2 regions of the Staphylococcus sp. NRL 16/872 genome follow, and region 1 is predicted to be linked to the other one. Evidence: predicted binding sites of a transcription regulator. Region 1 holds the regulator's gene; the other holds the start of a gene.

Region 1 (8,102 bases):
CATCAGAAACTTTAACAACGTGTGCTTTAGGAATAAATTCTTGAATCGCCGCTTTACACGCATCCGCACTATCCCATAATGGCAATCTCACGTTCGGATCAAAAACGATGATACCATTAGCTGCTTCGAATTTCTCTATCATCATTTTGTGAGAAGTTTTCATTTCACTTTCTACTAAATCGACTGAACAAAAATGCAAAATATCATATTCGGATATTGTAATTTCGTCTAGATAAGACGGTTGATATAACATATCTGCAGAGGGTTTACGATAAAATGAAAAATCACGTTGACCATCTTCTTTTAAACTTACAAATGCAAGCGCTGTATTAGCTTCATTAGTTCTTCTAATATATTGCGTGCCTACACCTAATTGATCAAGCGTTTCTACAATGATATCGCCAAATGCATCGTGTCCTAGTTGTGTTACCATCTCTGCATTCGCCCCCAATTTTTGAGCTACACTCGCCACATTGGCAGGAGCGCCCCCTACTTGACGGCTAAATTGTGTGACGTCTTTTAATTCAGAATTCGTTACATTTGGAATAAAATCAATTAATGCTTCGCCTAGGGCATATAACTTTCTCATTTTATCTATCACCTTTAAATTCATATTTCGTAAATTGTAAATATACTTGTCCCGATTCTGTTGATGTTTTAATTCCTGAAGCAGTTTCATCTGGAAAAATACGAGATGTCAGTACACGTTCACCATCATTACAGAATATTTCTATACTTGATGTATCTACAAAAATTTGTAACTGAGTAAGTGGCGTATCTAAAATAGTACTACGTGTCATATCTGTAACATTATCCGGTAATAAGCCACTCTCTGAACGATCTAATGTTACTTTTTGTTCTCGCGTATTATATGTAATAAGAGTTGAACATTTTTTAGAAGCGCGTAATTCAAAATAAAGTTCTGATGCTTCATTGTCCAAAATATCAATGATTAATTCATATTGTGTGCCTTCATAAGGATGCAGTACACGAGTAAATTTATTTGCGTAGCCTAATGCTGTTTCTTTATTGGTGCGTAATTTCTCTAATGCTTTAAGAGGTCGTTGACGTAACTTGCCCTCCTCCATTGATAATTCACGAGGTATAGTTAAACAATGCGCCCATCCTTCATCATCAGTTGGATAATGAATTTCAGGTAAACCCATCCATCCAATTAATATTCGTTTACCATGTTCATCAACAAAAGTTTGTGGTGCATAAAAATCAAATCCATTATCTAATTCAATAAATTCATTATGTTCAAATGTCAAAGTATCAAAGTCTAATTCACCAATAATATAACCTGATTGGTAAATATTTCTAAATTTATCTCCTTTGGGTTCAAGCCCTTGAGGACTAAATAAAATCACATCTTCTCCATCTAATTTGAAATAATCCGGACATTCCCACATATAGCCGAAATCTTCTAAACTAGTGTGAATTTCTCCAACCAATTCCCAATGATCGAGTTGACGATTTACTGTTTTATATAATAAAAATCGACCTAATTCATTATTATTTTGTGCTCCAATTATCGCGTTGAACTCATCGTCATGTTCAAACACTTTTGGGTCTCTAAAATGACTTGTGTAACCTTGAGGTTGATGAGAAATAACAGGTTCTTTGAATTTATGTATTGTTCCATCCTCATTTACTTTCGCTATCATTTGACTAGCATGACGTTCCCAATCTTCATCTCGATGATTACCAGTATACATATAATATAAGTGACCATCATGTTCAAAGGCGCTTCCACTATATACACCATGGCTATCAAATTCAGTGTCAGGTTTAAGTATAGGGCCTTGAGGTTCAAAAGTGATTAAGTCTTTACTGGTATAATTAAACCAATATTTTAGACCATGCACAGCTCCTAAAGGGAACCACTGATGAGAAATATAATATTTACCGTCAAAATATATTAACCCGTTTGGATCGTTTAATAGTCCTGTTTCAGGTTGAATATGAAATATTTGACAATATTTAGATGTTGAGACTTGATATTTTAAGTCTTCTATTAATTTTGATTCTACATCTTCTAAACGACGATAGCGTTCTTCTCTTGACCATTCAGCCATATTATCCCTCCAACGATAGAGATTATTCTTTTTTCATTTTATCATTTCTAATAATATCGGTCCTATCTTGTGATAATTATTTTATGTTCAACCATAAATGAGCGTTTGCACAGTATAAACTTTCATTCTTAGATTAGTTACCCTAAATTTAAAAAACGGGAGACTATATTTTTTTAAAGACCCCCGCTAATTTTATGTAACTGATATATTTTCAATAAAATAATCACTTAAATTAGAAACTATTCAAATTATATTTTATCATAATTTTAAACGCTTAAAATATTAAATTTCATAGCCTCTTTATTTAATAATCATATATTTTCAAACTATAAAGACAGTTAGAATACCCCTAATCGGATGTGTCAGGACGTGTTTTCATTTAAGATAAAAGAACACCTAAGCCAATGCTTAGGTGTATGCATCACTAATTTCTAAACAAGAAATGATGCTAAAAAGTTTGTCTATAGTCTATTAATATCTTTTATTTAATTTATTAAGCTCACCGTAGAAGTACGCTTTTTCACCGTGGACAATTTCGTCTAATCCTGCTTTATCTTCTTCTTCGGTAGTTGCTAATGGCATCAGTTTTTGTAAAACTTTGCCGATAATCCAAGTTAAAACAATGGTATAAATGACTACCACTACTACTGCAATAAGTTGAATCAATACTGCATGGAAATTACCAGTGTAGACAAGGCCATTATCAATATCTCCATTAACTGCATGAGATTGGAAGACACCAGTAAGTACTGCTCCTACTACACCACCTACACCATGAATACCAAATGCATCTAATGTATCGTTATATTTAAATTTCTCTTTAATAATATTAATGACAAAATAACATGCGATACCACCACAAATTGAAATAATATATGCATTCAAATAACTTACATAACCTGCAGCAGGTGTAATAGCTACTAAACCTGCAAGTACCCCTGATAATAAACCAAGAAGGCTAAGCTTTTTAGTTATTATGTATTCCAGTACTAACCAACTGAATGCACCACCACTAGCTGCAATCACAGTATTTACAAATGAAGCTAATGCAACATCATTTAAAGAATAGGCACTACCTGTATTAAATCCATACCATCCCATCCAAACAAGTATGCCACCAATTAATGTAATTAATAAATTATGGGGTTGAATTTTTTCGATCTTTTTACCATGACCAATCATAATTGCTAAAATAAGTCCCGACACCCCTGACGTAATATGTACAACAGTTCCTCCGGCATAATCTAAAGCACCTAACTTACCTATCCAACCGCCGCCCCATACCCAGTGAGCAACCGGGCTATAAATGACAATAACCCATATTATGATAAAAATTGTAAACGGAATAAATCTCATACGTTCCGCAATAGAACCAGATAAAATTGAGACCGCAATAGTACAAAACATCATTTGAAATAACATAAATAGCGCAAACGGAACATGTGGACTTAAATCTTGATTAATCGCAAAACCTACATGTTGTAAGCCCATGAAATCAAAGTTTCCTATTAAGTCATTTCCAGTTCCAAAACTTAATGTAAAACCAAATGTAATCCATGTGAAAGTTACGATAATCATCGCTGCCATACTTTGCATTACTGTATTCAATACATTCTTAGATTGTACGAGACCCCCATAGAATAAACTTAACCCCGGTGTCATTAACCACACCAGTAATGTACAAAGAAATAAAAAAATTGTGTCATCCATCTTCATAATTACCACTTCCTTTGAAAATATCTTAATGATAGTTTTTCAAGATGGCAAAAATCGGTAAGATAAAATGACACAATATGTTACAAAATATAACATCACACTTCTGTATTTTGTTTTAAATAGTATACTTTCCTTAAAATTCGCTTATGCTTTTTGTACTGTAATCGTCCAAGAAGCGTCATCCAATTGTTCATAGTTTGTTACTGGGTAACCTTGTTCTGCTGCCCAGTTTGGAATGGCTTCTGTCGCTTGAGTACAGTCGAAATCGATTTTTAACTCATCACCGTTTTCAAGTGTTTGCATTTTCTTTTGCGCTTCAATTAATGGGAATGGACATACCATACCAACTGTACCTAATTCATATAACATTATTATTACTCCTCCTATCTGTTTACGTTGTTTGAGGTTGTTTAGAAGTAGATGCTGAGTTCGCTTGCTTTGGTGCAGTTTGTTGCTGTAATTTTTTCATTGGTCTTACGAAGATAAAATAACTCATGAACCATACACCAAAGATCATAGATACTAATGCTATCCAACCTTTCCAAGACATAATTGCAGTTTCTACTAAGCCGTTACCGATTGAGCAACCGCCTGCCACTGAGGCACCAAATCCCATACAAATACCGCCAATTGCACTGTTTCTAATAGTACGTTTATCCGGTAAACGCCATTTAAATTCATGTGAACCTCTTGCTGCAATATATGAGCCTAAGAAGATACCTAATATTAATAAAACGCCCCAATCTACTAATTTAGTATCACCTGTAATTAAGAATGTAATTAAATTAGCAGAAGGTGTTGTAATACCTAAACCATGATCACGTCCCGTTGACATACTCATTGGCCAAGCGATAAATGCTATAAGACCTACCGCAATACCTGCTACAAACGGGTGGTAACGTTTTTCAAATAAATAATGTCTAATACCTGTATACTTTTGTTTCAATTTTGGTACTGCCATTTTAGGTTTAGGCTTACGTAATGTTTTCACTACAACAAATAATGTAATACCAGTTAAAATAATTGTTAATACCCACATTGGAATACCTGTAGTTTGAGCCATACTTGTATTCACCTTCGTAGGTTTATTAATCCAATTCATAACTGGAAGCAAAACGCCTGTTTTAGTTACTGCAGCAGTGCCTGCATACATAATGAGGGCAACCCAGCTCCCGATTAACCCCTCTCCAGCTCGGTACCACGTTCCAGTCGCACATCCACCTGCTAGAACTATTCCTATTCCGAAAATGAAAGAACCAATAATCGTTCCTAGAACAGGAAATGTACTATAAGGAATTGCGATTAATCCTAAACTTGTTAATATTACAAGTCCAATACTTTGAACAGTAATCGCTACTAATAAAGCATAAAACATTTTATTATTTTTTTGCACGTACATATCTCTAAAACCACCTGTTAAGCAGAAGCGTGTACGTTGCATGACAAAGCCTAATAAAATCCCAACGATTAGGCCGCTAATAATCATCCAAACCAAAGTCAAATGCATCCTTTCCCGATTGATTTACTAAGGTATTATAATAGATTAATATTTAATTATCAATAACATTTGTTCGGATTTAATAATATTGAAATAATAAAAAAATCTTTCTTTCTCTCGAAAGAATGATTAAGACTATAAACAAAATACTATCTAGTTCGAATAGTTTTTCATAAAAAATAAAAGTGATTGTAATTCTATACCTAAATCAATATGGTGCACTTGAACAGTTTTTGGCACTTCTATTCTAGCCGGTGTAAAATTCAATATTCCTTTTACATTAGCCTCAACTAACTGATCTACTACGTTTTGAGCTGCCTTTTCAGGTGTAGTTAGAATAACTACATTAATGTCTTGAGTTTCAAGCACTTGTTGTAAATCATCCATATGATGAACTTTCACTTTACCGACTTGTTGATCTACAATATCTTTATCAATATCAAATGCTTCTGTAATCGTCATTTCGTCATGAATTGAAAAGTTGTATGTTAATAGTGCCCTTCCTAAGTTACCTACTCCAACTATAGCAATATGAATCTCCTCACTATCACTAAGTTCAGATTTAAAAAATTCTAATAAACTATCAATATTGTAGCCATAACCCTTTTTTCCTAACTCACCAAAGTAAGAAAAATCCCTTCTAATCGTGGCTGATTCAATATTTAGCGCTTCACTGATAGTTTTAGAATTAACTCGATCAATTCCTTTTGTCTTCAAGGTGTTAACGAATCTATAATATAACGGTAATCGTTTCAATGTTGCACGAGGAATTTTAGCTTGATTTTGAGCCATTTGAGTTGTCCCCCTCTTGTTTGAACTTTTTAATCTATGTATTCAAACTAATTTGCGTGCAATTAGTCATTCCTTTGAAATCACATTATGTCCCATAATGAATACTGACATATTATACCTTAACACTTTTTAAAAATAAATATCTTAGTTTCATGTAACTTTATTATACGGTAAAATAAAGAGTAATGTATAAGGCAATTTTGTGATAAATACTTTTGTAAAAAATAGAAAGGTGAACCCTGAATGATATTAATGCAATTAAATGACATTTCGAAGTCATTCGATGGTGAAGATATATTTACTCATGTTAATTTCGAAGTTAAAACTGGCGAACGTATAGGTATCGTTGGACGAAATGGCGCTGGTAAGTCAACATTAATGAAGATTATCGCAGGTGTTGAAGACTATGATAGTGGCCATATTTCTAAAATTAAAAATTTGCGTATGGGTTATTTAACTCAACAAATGACACTCAACTCTTCATCGACTGTGTTTGAAGAAATGTCTAAACCTTTTGAACACATTAAAAATATGGAAGGTTTAATTAAAGTAGAAACAGATTGGTTAGCTATGCATGCCAATGATTATGATACTGAAGACTATCAACATCATATGGAACGCTATGAATCGTTGTCTAATCAATTTGAACAACTTGAGGGCTATCAATACGAAAGTAAGATTAAAACTGTGTTGCATGGTCTGAATTTTAAAGAAGAAGATTTCGGCAAACCTATCAACGACTTTAGCGGTGGGCAAAAAACACGCTTATCACTAGCACAAATGTTATTAAGTGAGCCTGATTTATTATTATTAGATGAACCGACTAACCATCTTGATTTAGAAACGACAAAATGGTTGGAAGACTATTTAAAATACTTTAAAGGTGCCATCGTCATTATTAGTCACGATCGTTACTTCCTTGATAAAATCGTGACACAAATTTATGATGTGGCGCTTGGAGATATTAAACGTTACGTGGGTAATTATGAACAATTTATCGAACAACGCGATAAATATTATGAACAGCGTATGCAAGAATATGAAAAACAACAGGAAGAAATTAAACGTCTTGAAACGTTTGTAGAGAAAAATATTACCCGTGCCTCTACTAGCGGTATGGCTAAAAGTCGACGTAAAACGCTAGAAAAAATGGAACGCATCGATAAACCTATGTTAGATGCAAGAAGCGCCAATATTCAATTTGGCTTTGAACGCAACACTGGTAATGATGTTATGCATATTCATAATTTAGAAATCGGATATGAAATACCTATTACTAATCCTATAAATATCGAAATCACTAAAGGCGATCATATCGCTATTATTGGCCCTAATGGTGTAGGTAAAACAACGCTAATTAAAACAATTGCCAATCGTCAAGCTAAATTAGGTGGCGAGGTTGTCTTCGGTGCTAATCTTCAAATTGGATACTACGATCAAAAGCAAGCTGAATTTAAATCTAATAAGACGATTTTAGATTATGTTTGGGATCAATATTCTAATATGAATGAAAAAGATGTTCGAGCTGTATTAGGACGTTTTTTATTTGTACAAGATGACGTCAAGAAAATCATCAATGATTTATCTGGGGGCGAAAAAGCTCGTCTTCAACTTGCATTATTAATGTTACAAAGAGATAATGTATTGATTCTAGACGAACCGACCAACCATTTAGACATAGATTCAAAGGAAATGTTAGAACAAGCTTTACAACATTTTGAAGGTACAATCTTATTTGTTTCTCACGACCGTTATTTCATTAACCAATTAGCGAATAAAGTATTTGATTTAGATAAAGACGGGGGACAAATGTATCTTGGAGATTATCAATATTATATTGAAAAGACAGAAGAAGCAGCTGCCTTAGAAATTTTTGAAGCCGAACGCACTGATGATCATACAGGTGGAGCTGAGATTTCAAGTAATAAACAAAATAGTAGTTATGATAATCAAAAACAACAACGTAGAGAACAACGTAAATTAGAACGTCAAATTGAACAATGTGAAGAAAAAATAGA
Region 2 (7,672 bases), 320 kb from region 1:
TACTTTTCTTGTAGCAATCGGTCTTTCAAAGATGCCGTCTCCTTTACTGTCAAAGAATGGGAATTGAATTGTTTTAAGTTCATAATCTTCCTCAGCCATTGACATTGCAGGGTTTATTTTAGTGCCATCTTCTGTTTCTAATTTCAAATTCCATTTTTTGCCTTCTTCCCAACGTTGGCCCATTGTGCCGTTTGGTACTACAAATTGATGGCTAATTGTATCATGAATGACTGGTTTCCATTCACTATTGTCACTTTCCATTCCTAAGTCGCTTGCTCGTAAGAATCTTCCTGCTTTATAACCATTGTCATCTTCATCCAACATAATCACGAAAGGCATATCTGAATATTGCTTAGAATAATTGATGAACATTTCACTTGGGTTATCTTCATAAAATTCTTGTAAGATCACGTGTGTCATGGCTTGTGCCACTGCAGCATCTGTTCCAGGATTTGGCGCTAACCAGTTATCTGCGAATTTAACGTTCTCAGCATAATCAGGTGCTACTGAAACAACTTTAGTTCCTTTGTATCTTACTTCTGTCATAAAATGGGCATCCGGTGTACGTGTTAATGGTACGTTAGAACCCCACATAATGATGTAAGAAGCGTTGTACCAGTCACTTGATTCAGGCACGTCTGTTTGTTCACCCCAAATTTGTGGAGATGCTGGTGGTAAGTCGGCATACCAATCATAGAAACTAAGCATTTCACCACCTAGTAAATTAATGAATCTTGCTCCTGCTGCATAGCTGATCATAGACATTGCTGGAATTGGTGTAAATCCAGCTATTCTATCTGGACCATCCTTTTTAATCGTATATAAGATTTGCGCAGCAATAATATCCGTAACATCTTTCCAATTAGAACGTACATGACCGCCCATACCACGTGCTTCTTTATACGTTCTAGCTTTATCTTCATCTTCAACAATTGAAGCCCATGCCGCAATACGGTTACCATTATTTTCTTCTAAAGCTGTTGTCCATAAATCTAATAATTTCCCTCTGATATATGGGTATTTAACACGCAACGGGCTATATTCATACCATGAAAATGATGCACCACGTGGACATCCACGAGGTTCAAACTCAGGCATGTCAGGTCCACAACTAGGATAATCAATTTGTTGATTTTCCCACGTGATAACGCCATTTTTAACAAAGACTTTCCACGAACATGATCCTGTACAGTTCACGCCATGTGTCGTTCTGACTACTTTGTCATGACTCCATCTTTCACGATACATTTTTTCCCATTCTCTACTTTTGCTTTCAAGTACTGACCAATTACCATTAAATTTTTCAGTTGGTTTAAAAAAGTTTAATCCAAATTTTCCCATTTATATAAATCCTCCTACCGATTAAGGTATTTAGCATGTTACGTTATGTGTTAATTACTTATTAATTTAAGTTTATTGTACATTTTTTCACAAAGTAAATATATTAGGGAAATGCCTATTTCATATAGTGAAATCCCTAAAAACGCTAGGAATTAAAATGATTTTTCATAAATGCAAAAATAGCCATACAGAAATGATGTATTATCAATTTCTGTATGGCTATGTACTATTTTATAAAGTAGTTCAAACACTTAGTACGCCGCTTCAATAAATTTGGAATGATGATTGTCTATAATACTTTGATATAACCGTTGTTGGGATACATGATGATGATCATCATATGCGAGTAGACAGCGTTGACCCTTTTCCGAAAAATCTTCAGCAGTTAACATCGCTTTATCTTTCGGACCGGTAATGACATATAAAGTTTCGTCGTGCTGTGCTTCATGCTGTTCCACTTTATCTTTATCTATATAATCAACCATCGCACCTAGAATACAAATGCCTGGTTCACTCTCTAAATTGAGCTGTTGTAACTGCGCTTCAATCGTACTGAGCTTACCGATGATGACCTTCTGATTATAGCAAGTTGCATTGAAAACGATCGCAATAGAATAATCCTCTTTAGTATAGGCAGTGATTTGCTTAATGATATGCCCTAATCGCTTAATGCCCATATAAATCGCTAGTGTTCCGCCATTAATGAGATTACGAATATCTGTTTCATGGTTTATTGAATCTTTGAAGTGCCCTGTTGAGAATGTCACACTAGGCGCAATACTTCGCATCGTTAGACCTATATCCATATTAGCTACGGCTGCACTTGCGGATGTTACACCTGGAACAATCTCGTATGCAATACCATGTGCTTTTAATGTATCGATTTCTTCAGTAACACGTCCAAATATAGCGGGATCTCCACCTTTTAAACGAACGACGATACGATGTCTTTTAGTCGCTTCCACAATCTTCAAATTAATTTCTTCTTGTTGAATGTGTTTCGCATAAGGCTTTTTACCTACATCTATCACTTCAGCTGAAGGTGGCGCATATTGGATAATCATTGGATTGACGAGACGATCGTAAAGTATCACATCTGCTTTACGAAGGATACGCTCTGCTTTTTTAGTTAACAGGTTAGGATTACCTGGTCCTGCTCCGATCAAATAAACTTTCGCTTCTTCATTTACAGACATACGTAGACGTCTCCGTCATGTACTTCGACTTTATATGTTTCTACACAACCCGTATCTGGTTCTTGAACCTCACCGTTTCTTAAATCAATCTTTTGATCGTGAAGTGGACAATACACAAACTCGCCGCTGACTGTACCTTCTGATAAAGGTCCTTGTTTATGTGGGCAAATGTTATTAATAGCGTGAATTTCCCCACTTTCTGTTAGGAAAAGGCCAATTTGTTTACCATCAACGATTACTTTTTTTCCAATTAATGGTGTTAATTCTTCAAGTGTAGTCACTTTTACTTTTTCCATTGCTTTCATCCTTTACACCTTCTCAACTTCAAAGATTTTTTGTGCGTCTTTATTTTCAACGATAGCTGACCAAGGTTCGCCATGACCATCAATTGCTTTTTTAGCATCCATAATTCTATCGAATAATTCTTTTTGTCTTTCAGGATCAAGTAAGACTTCTTTAACATTGTCAAAGCCTAAACGGTTAAGCCATGGTGCAGTTCTTTCAGCATAGATACCAGTTTCTCTATAATACTGCATTAAAGCACCACATAATTGAATAACTTCATCTTCTGTTTCAACAGTAGTTAAGAGTTTACCAACTGTTACATCAGTACCGCCGTTACCTCCAATATAAATTTGGTAACCATTTTCAACTGAAATAACACCGAAATCTTTAACACCTGATTCTACGCAACTACGTGGGCAACCAGAAACACCCATTTTAAATTTATGAGGTGTATCGATATATTCAAATGTTTTTTCTAAACGAATACCTAAACGTGTCGTATATTGCGTACCGAATCGGCAGAATTCTTTACCTACACAACTTTTAACTGAACGTGTTTTCTTACCATAAGCAGAAGCTGAACGCATGCCTAAGTCTGCCCATACTTTAGGTAGTTCTTCTTTTTTCAAACCATATAAACCAACACGTTGTGAACCAGTCACTTTCACTAAAGGCACGTTGTATTTCTTAGCTACTTCACCTAATCGAATTAATTGATCTGCATCTGTCACCCCACCACGCATTTGTGGAATAACTGAGAATGTGCCATCGTTTTGGATATTAGCATGGTAACGTTCGTTCGCAAAGCGTGATTCTCTTTCATCTTGATGGTCATGAGGGTAAACCATATTTAAGTAGTAGTTGATCGCTGAACGACATTTTGGACAACCATTTTTATCTTTAAAATCAAGTACGTGACGTACTTCTTTAGATGTTTTAAGACCTTTAGATCTGATTTGAGTCACAATTTGATCGCGTGTTAAATCAGTACAAGCACAAATACCAGTAGGTTTTGCTGCGACAAAGTCATCACCTAATGTGCATTTTAAAAGTTCACCGATTTGACCTTTACATTTACCACAAGAGTTACCTGCTTTAGTTGCTTTAGTCACTTCTTCAACAGATGTTAAACCTTTAGTAGTAATCGCATTGACAATTGTTCCTTTATCGACACCATTACATCCACAGATTGTTTCATCATCAGCCATATCAGCAATTGACGTTGCTGCATCTTCACCGCCTTTATGAAGTAATGATACTAACGTATAATCTTCTAATGATTCATTTTTCTTCATCATGCTGTAAAATCTCGAACCATCATCAGTATCACCGTATAATACTGCGCCAACCACTTGTCCGTTGCTTAAATACACTTTTTTGTAAATGTTATCGACGCTATTAAAAATTTCGATGCCGTGGACGTCTTCATTTTCAACAATTTGACCCGCACTATATAAATCACAGCCAGAAACTTTTAACGAAGTAAATGTAGTAGAGCCTTTATAGCCATCTGTCTCTTTACCAGTTAAAAAGTCCGCAAGCACTTTACCTTGTTCATATAGTGGTGCTACTAAACCATATACTTTACCAGCATGTTCCGCACATTCACCGACAGCATAAATATTAGGGTCAGATGTTTGTAAGTAATCATTAACGACAATACCTCTATTTACTTCTAATCCTGCTGATTTCGCAACTTTAGTGAATGGACGTATACCAACCGCCATGACTACTAAATCTGTTTCAATCACACGACCATCAGCTAATTTAATCGCTTCAACATCTTCATTACCCATAATTTCTTTCGAATTGGCTTGCAGTTCAATATTCATACCTTGACGTTCTAAATCTGCTTTCAACATTTCGCCAGCTTTACGGTCGAGTTGCATCTCCATTAACCATTCAGCTAAATGTAAGACAGTGACATCCATTCCTTGGTCCATTAAACCACGTGCACATTCTAACCCGAGTAAGCCACCACCGATAACCACTGCACGTTTTTTCGTTTTAGCTATTTCAATCATGCGTTCAGTATCTTCGATTGTGCGCCATCCGATCACACTAGGTAAATCTGAACCTGGTATAGGTAATACGAATGCACTTGAACCTGTCGCAAAAATACAAATATCATATTGAACTTCTATGCCCTTAGAAGTCGTCACAGTTTGGTTTGTTTTATCCACTGTTTCAACTGGGTCATCCACGATTAATCGAATATTGTTTTCCTCATACCATTCATAAGGATTCATAATTGTTTCTTCGACTGTCATTTTCTTTTGTAAAATATTAGATAACATAATTCTGTTGTAGTTTGGATAAGGTTCTTTGCCAATGATTGTAATATCAAACATTGAGTCTGAGCGTTCTAATATTTCTTCAATTGTTCTAAGGCCTGCCATACCGTTACCAATCATTACAAGCTTTTGTTTAGTCATAAAATATGCCCCTTTTATCACTTAAAATTTAGTTATTTATAATGATTAAAATTATAAATATATTATTATTGAGAATTTACAACTACTTTCTTCACTGTTATTTTATAACATTTTCGATTACTTTTGTGATTATTTTCACATATTTTAATAAAAGTAGGGATTTCCCTAATACACTATTTCTTACTTGAAACATGAAAAAACTCCCTTACATTGTCATGTAAGAGAGGCTTGAGAATTTATATATGTAGCTGTTCTAAACGTTCACTAATAATCAACTTAAGTATGTTATCAAAATTAATAGACGGTGTGATATGTAATGTGCCTTCAATATCCATTTCTGAAATTAGTCGTTTTACTTTATTCACTAATCGTCCATCGTATAGAAACATCGGTACAACAATTAATTCACCATAGTCGCGTGATAGTTGATCGAGGTCATTTTTAAATGTGATATCTCCGTATAACGTACGACAATAAATCGGCACTTCTTGTGTTAACTTTTCACTAAATTCCTTAAGTTCATCATGTGCTTTAGTATAAGAGAAACTGCCATGCGCAATTATCACAATCGCATAATTTGTCGTAGCATCCATATGTACGTCATTAATGCGTTTTTCAACTAAATCCACCATATAATCATGCGTACCAAGAGGCTCACTAATTTCATAACGAATGTTAGGATGCGCTTGCTTAATGTTTTCTAAAATATTGGGTACATCGACAATATAATGCATCGCTGAAAAAATTAATAAAGGCACTACTTTAAATTCTGTTTCACCTTGGTCAATCAATCGCCCAATCGTATTCTCGATGCTTTTTTCTTCACTTTCAATAAACGCCAGTTCATAATTATATGTTTCATCACTTAAAAGACGATCTAGAAAGTCACCTAGCGCTTTATTTTGGTCCCCTTTACGCATACCATGTGCAACTAAAATGTTTGCTACCAATTCCCCTCATCCCTTTCTTTTCGAAAATGAATTACTAATATGCAACATCTTGAAGTAACAATAGTTAATGTTGAATTAAATAATATGTTTTTAAAAGCTTTAAGTCAACGTAAAAAATAAATCTAGGATAATAGTTCTTAGAAAAATAGCCAGTAAATGAGTTTTTATAAATTCATTTACTGGCTTCTTTATTTACAATACTTCGTATTATTGGCTCGCTTGCCCAACTTGCTTTGCTTGTATAAACTGATTAACTCAGTTTCTCTGTGTTGGATCTATTCTTATGGGACAGCTTCAGCTTGTAGTCTTATAAAGTTGTTCTTAGATAGATATTCACTCACTTAAGTTGAGATGCTTGCTTAGGGGGCTGGGTCGAGCCACGGTCTTGTAAAGTAGTTTTTAGATAAATGTTACTCATTTTGTTGCGACGCTTTCTTGCGGGAAAGGCTTAAGCCTGTAGTCTTATAAAGTCGTTCTTAGATAGATATTCACTCACTTAAGTTGAGACGCTTGCCTAGGGGGCTGGGTCGAGCCACGGTCTTGTAAAGTAGTTCTTAGGTAGATATTCACTTGTTTAAGTTGTTACGCTTTCCGGTGGGAAAGGCTCAAGCCTATAGTCTTGAGGCTCTTTCTTTTCCACCAGGAGTCTTCACAACTACGTTTCGTTATCTATCTGAGAACGACTTACGCAAGTGCACGCGCACTTGTGTTCAATATAAAAAACGCCAAGAGTCTCGCAACGTCATTCGTTATTCATCTTAGAACTTCTTACGTAAGTGTTTGAACGCTTACGTTCATTGATATCCTGTCTCCTCAGGCGTCACACAAAATCATTCGTAGTTCATCATAAGAATTTCTAGAGCACTTATGTTCAGTAATAATGAATATAAGAGTCTCGCCAAAATACAATGTATTTATATGTAATTTTACATAAAAATTTTAAAAATAAGGTCCTTACATATAATTTAATAAACATCACTAAACTAAATTAATAAGGTGCCTTATGTATAAAGATTAAAACATGGCTCAACTTACTCTATCAATAGAACTTCAGTTCTTATCTCCATAGATAATATTTCGCACAATAAAAATTGTCTTTTTTCTTATCTAAAACTTTTATGTCCTAGACTTGTTAAAATTAGCTTTTTGTACTAAAACTATCGCGTTTACCGTTTAAATAAGCGAATACAAGACCTACAAAGATGCCTCCACCAATATAGTTACCAATAAAAGCGAACACCACATTTTTTAATACATCTAACCATGATAATGCATCAATGTTATAGAACATCATTCCTGCATATAAGCCAGCATTGAAAACCACGTGTTCATAACCCATAAATACGAAGACAATAACACCAACAGCGATGAAGAATGCTCTTGCAAGCCCTTCTTTAAATAACATTGAAACGTAAATGCCGATGTTAATAAAGAAGTTACAGAATATCGCTTTAATTAAAATATT

Evidence for each region. Region 1 encodes Rex, which represses fermentation and respiration genes when NADH is low (regulators of the CRP and FNR family bind a similar motif). Its sites were predicted from a motif close to TTGTGAAATATTTCACAA; they were not measured.
Region 2: the regulator Rex is predicted to act here: its motif matches at 1,417-1,434, upstream of MT340_RS02710 (nitrate reductase subunit alpha).

Annotation. Positions count from the first base shown of each region.
Region 1 is NZ_CP119327.1:905,302-913,403, reverse strand. It holds gene MT340_RS04390 (carbohydrate kinase family protein) at 1-589, opposite strand, end outside; gene MT340_RS04385 (sucrose-6-phosphate hydrolase) at 591-2,078, opposite strand; gene MT340_RS04380 (ammonium transporter) at 2,550-3,794, opposite strand; gene MT340_RS04375 (sulfurtransferase TusA family protein) at 3,939-4,163, opposite strand; gene MT340_RS04370 (YeeE/YedE family protein) at 4,186-5,289, opposite strand; gene MT340_RS04365 (redox-sensing transcriptional repressor Rex) at 5,446-6,084, opposite strand; gene MT340_RS04360 (ABC-F family ATP-binding cassette domain-containing protein) at 6,328-8,102, shown strand, end outside.
Region 2 is NZ_CP119327.1:590,059-597,730, reverse strand. It holds gene MT340_RS02710 (nitrate reductase subunit alpha) at 1-1,341, opposite strand, end outside; gene cobA (uroporphyrinogen-III C-methyltransferase) at 1,593-2,537, opposite strand; gene nirD (nitrite reductase small subunit NirD) at 2,528-2,842, opposite strand; gene nirB (nitrite reductase large subunit NirB) at 2,846-5,257, opposite strand; gene MT340_RS02690 (sirohydrochlorin chelatase) at 5,494-6,207, opposite strand; gene MT340_RS02685 (formate/nitrite transporter family protein) at 7,346-7,672, opposite strand, start outside.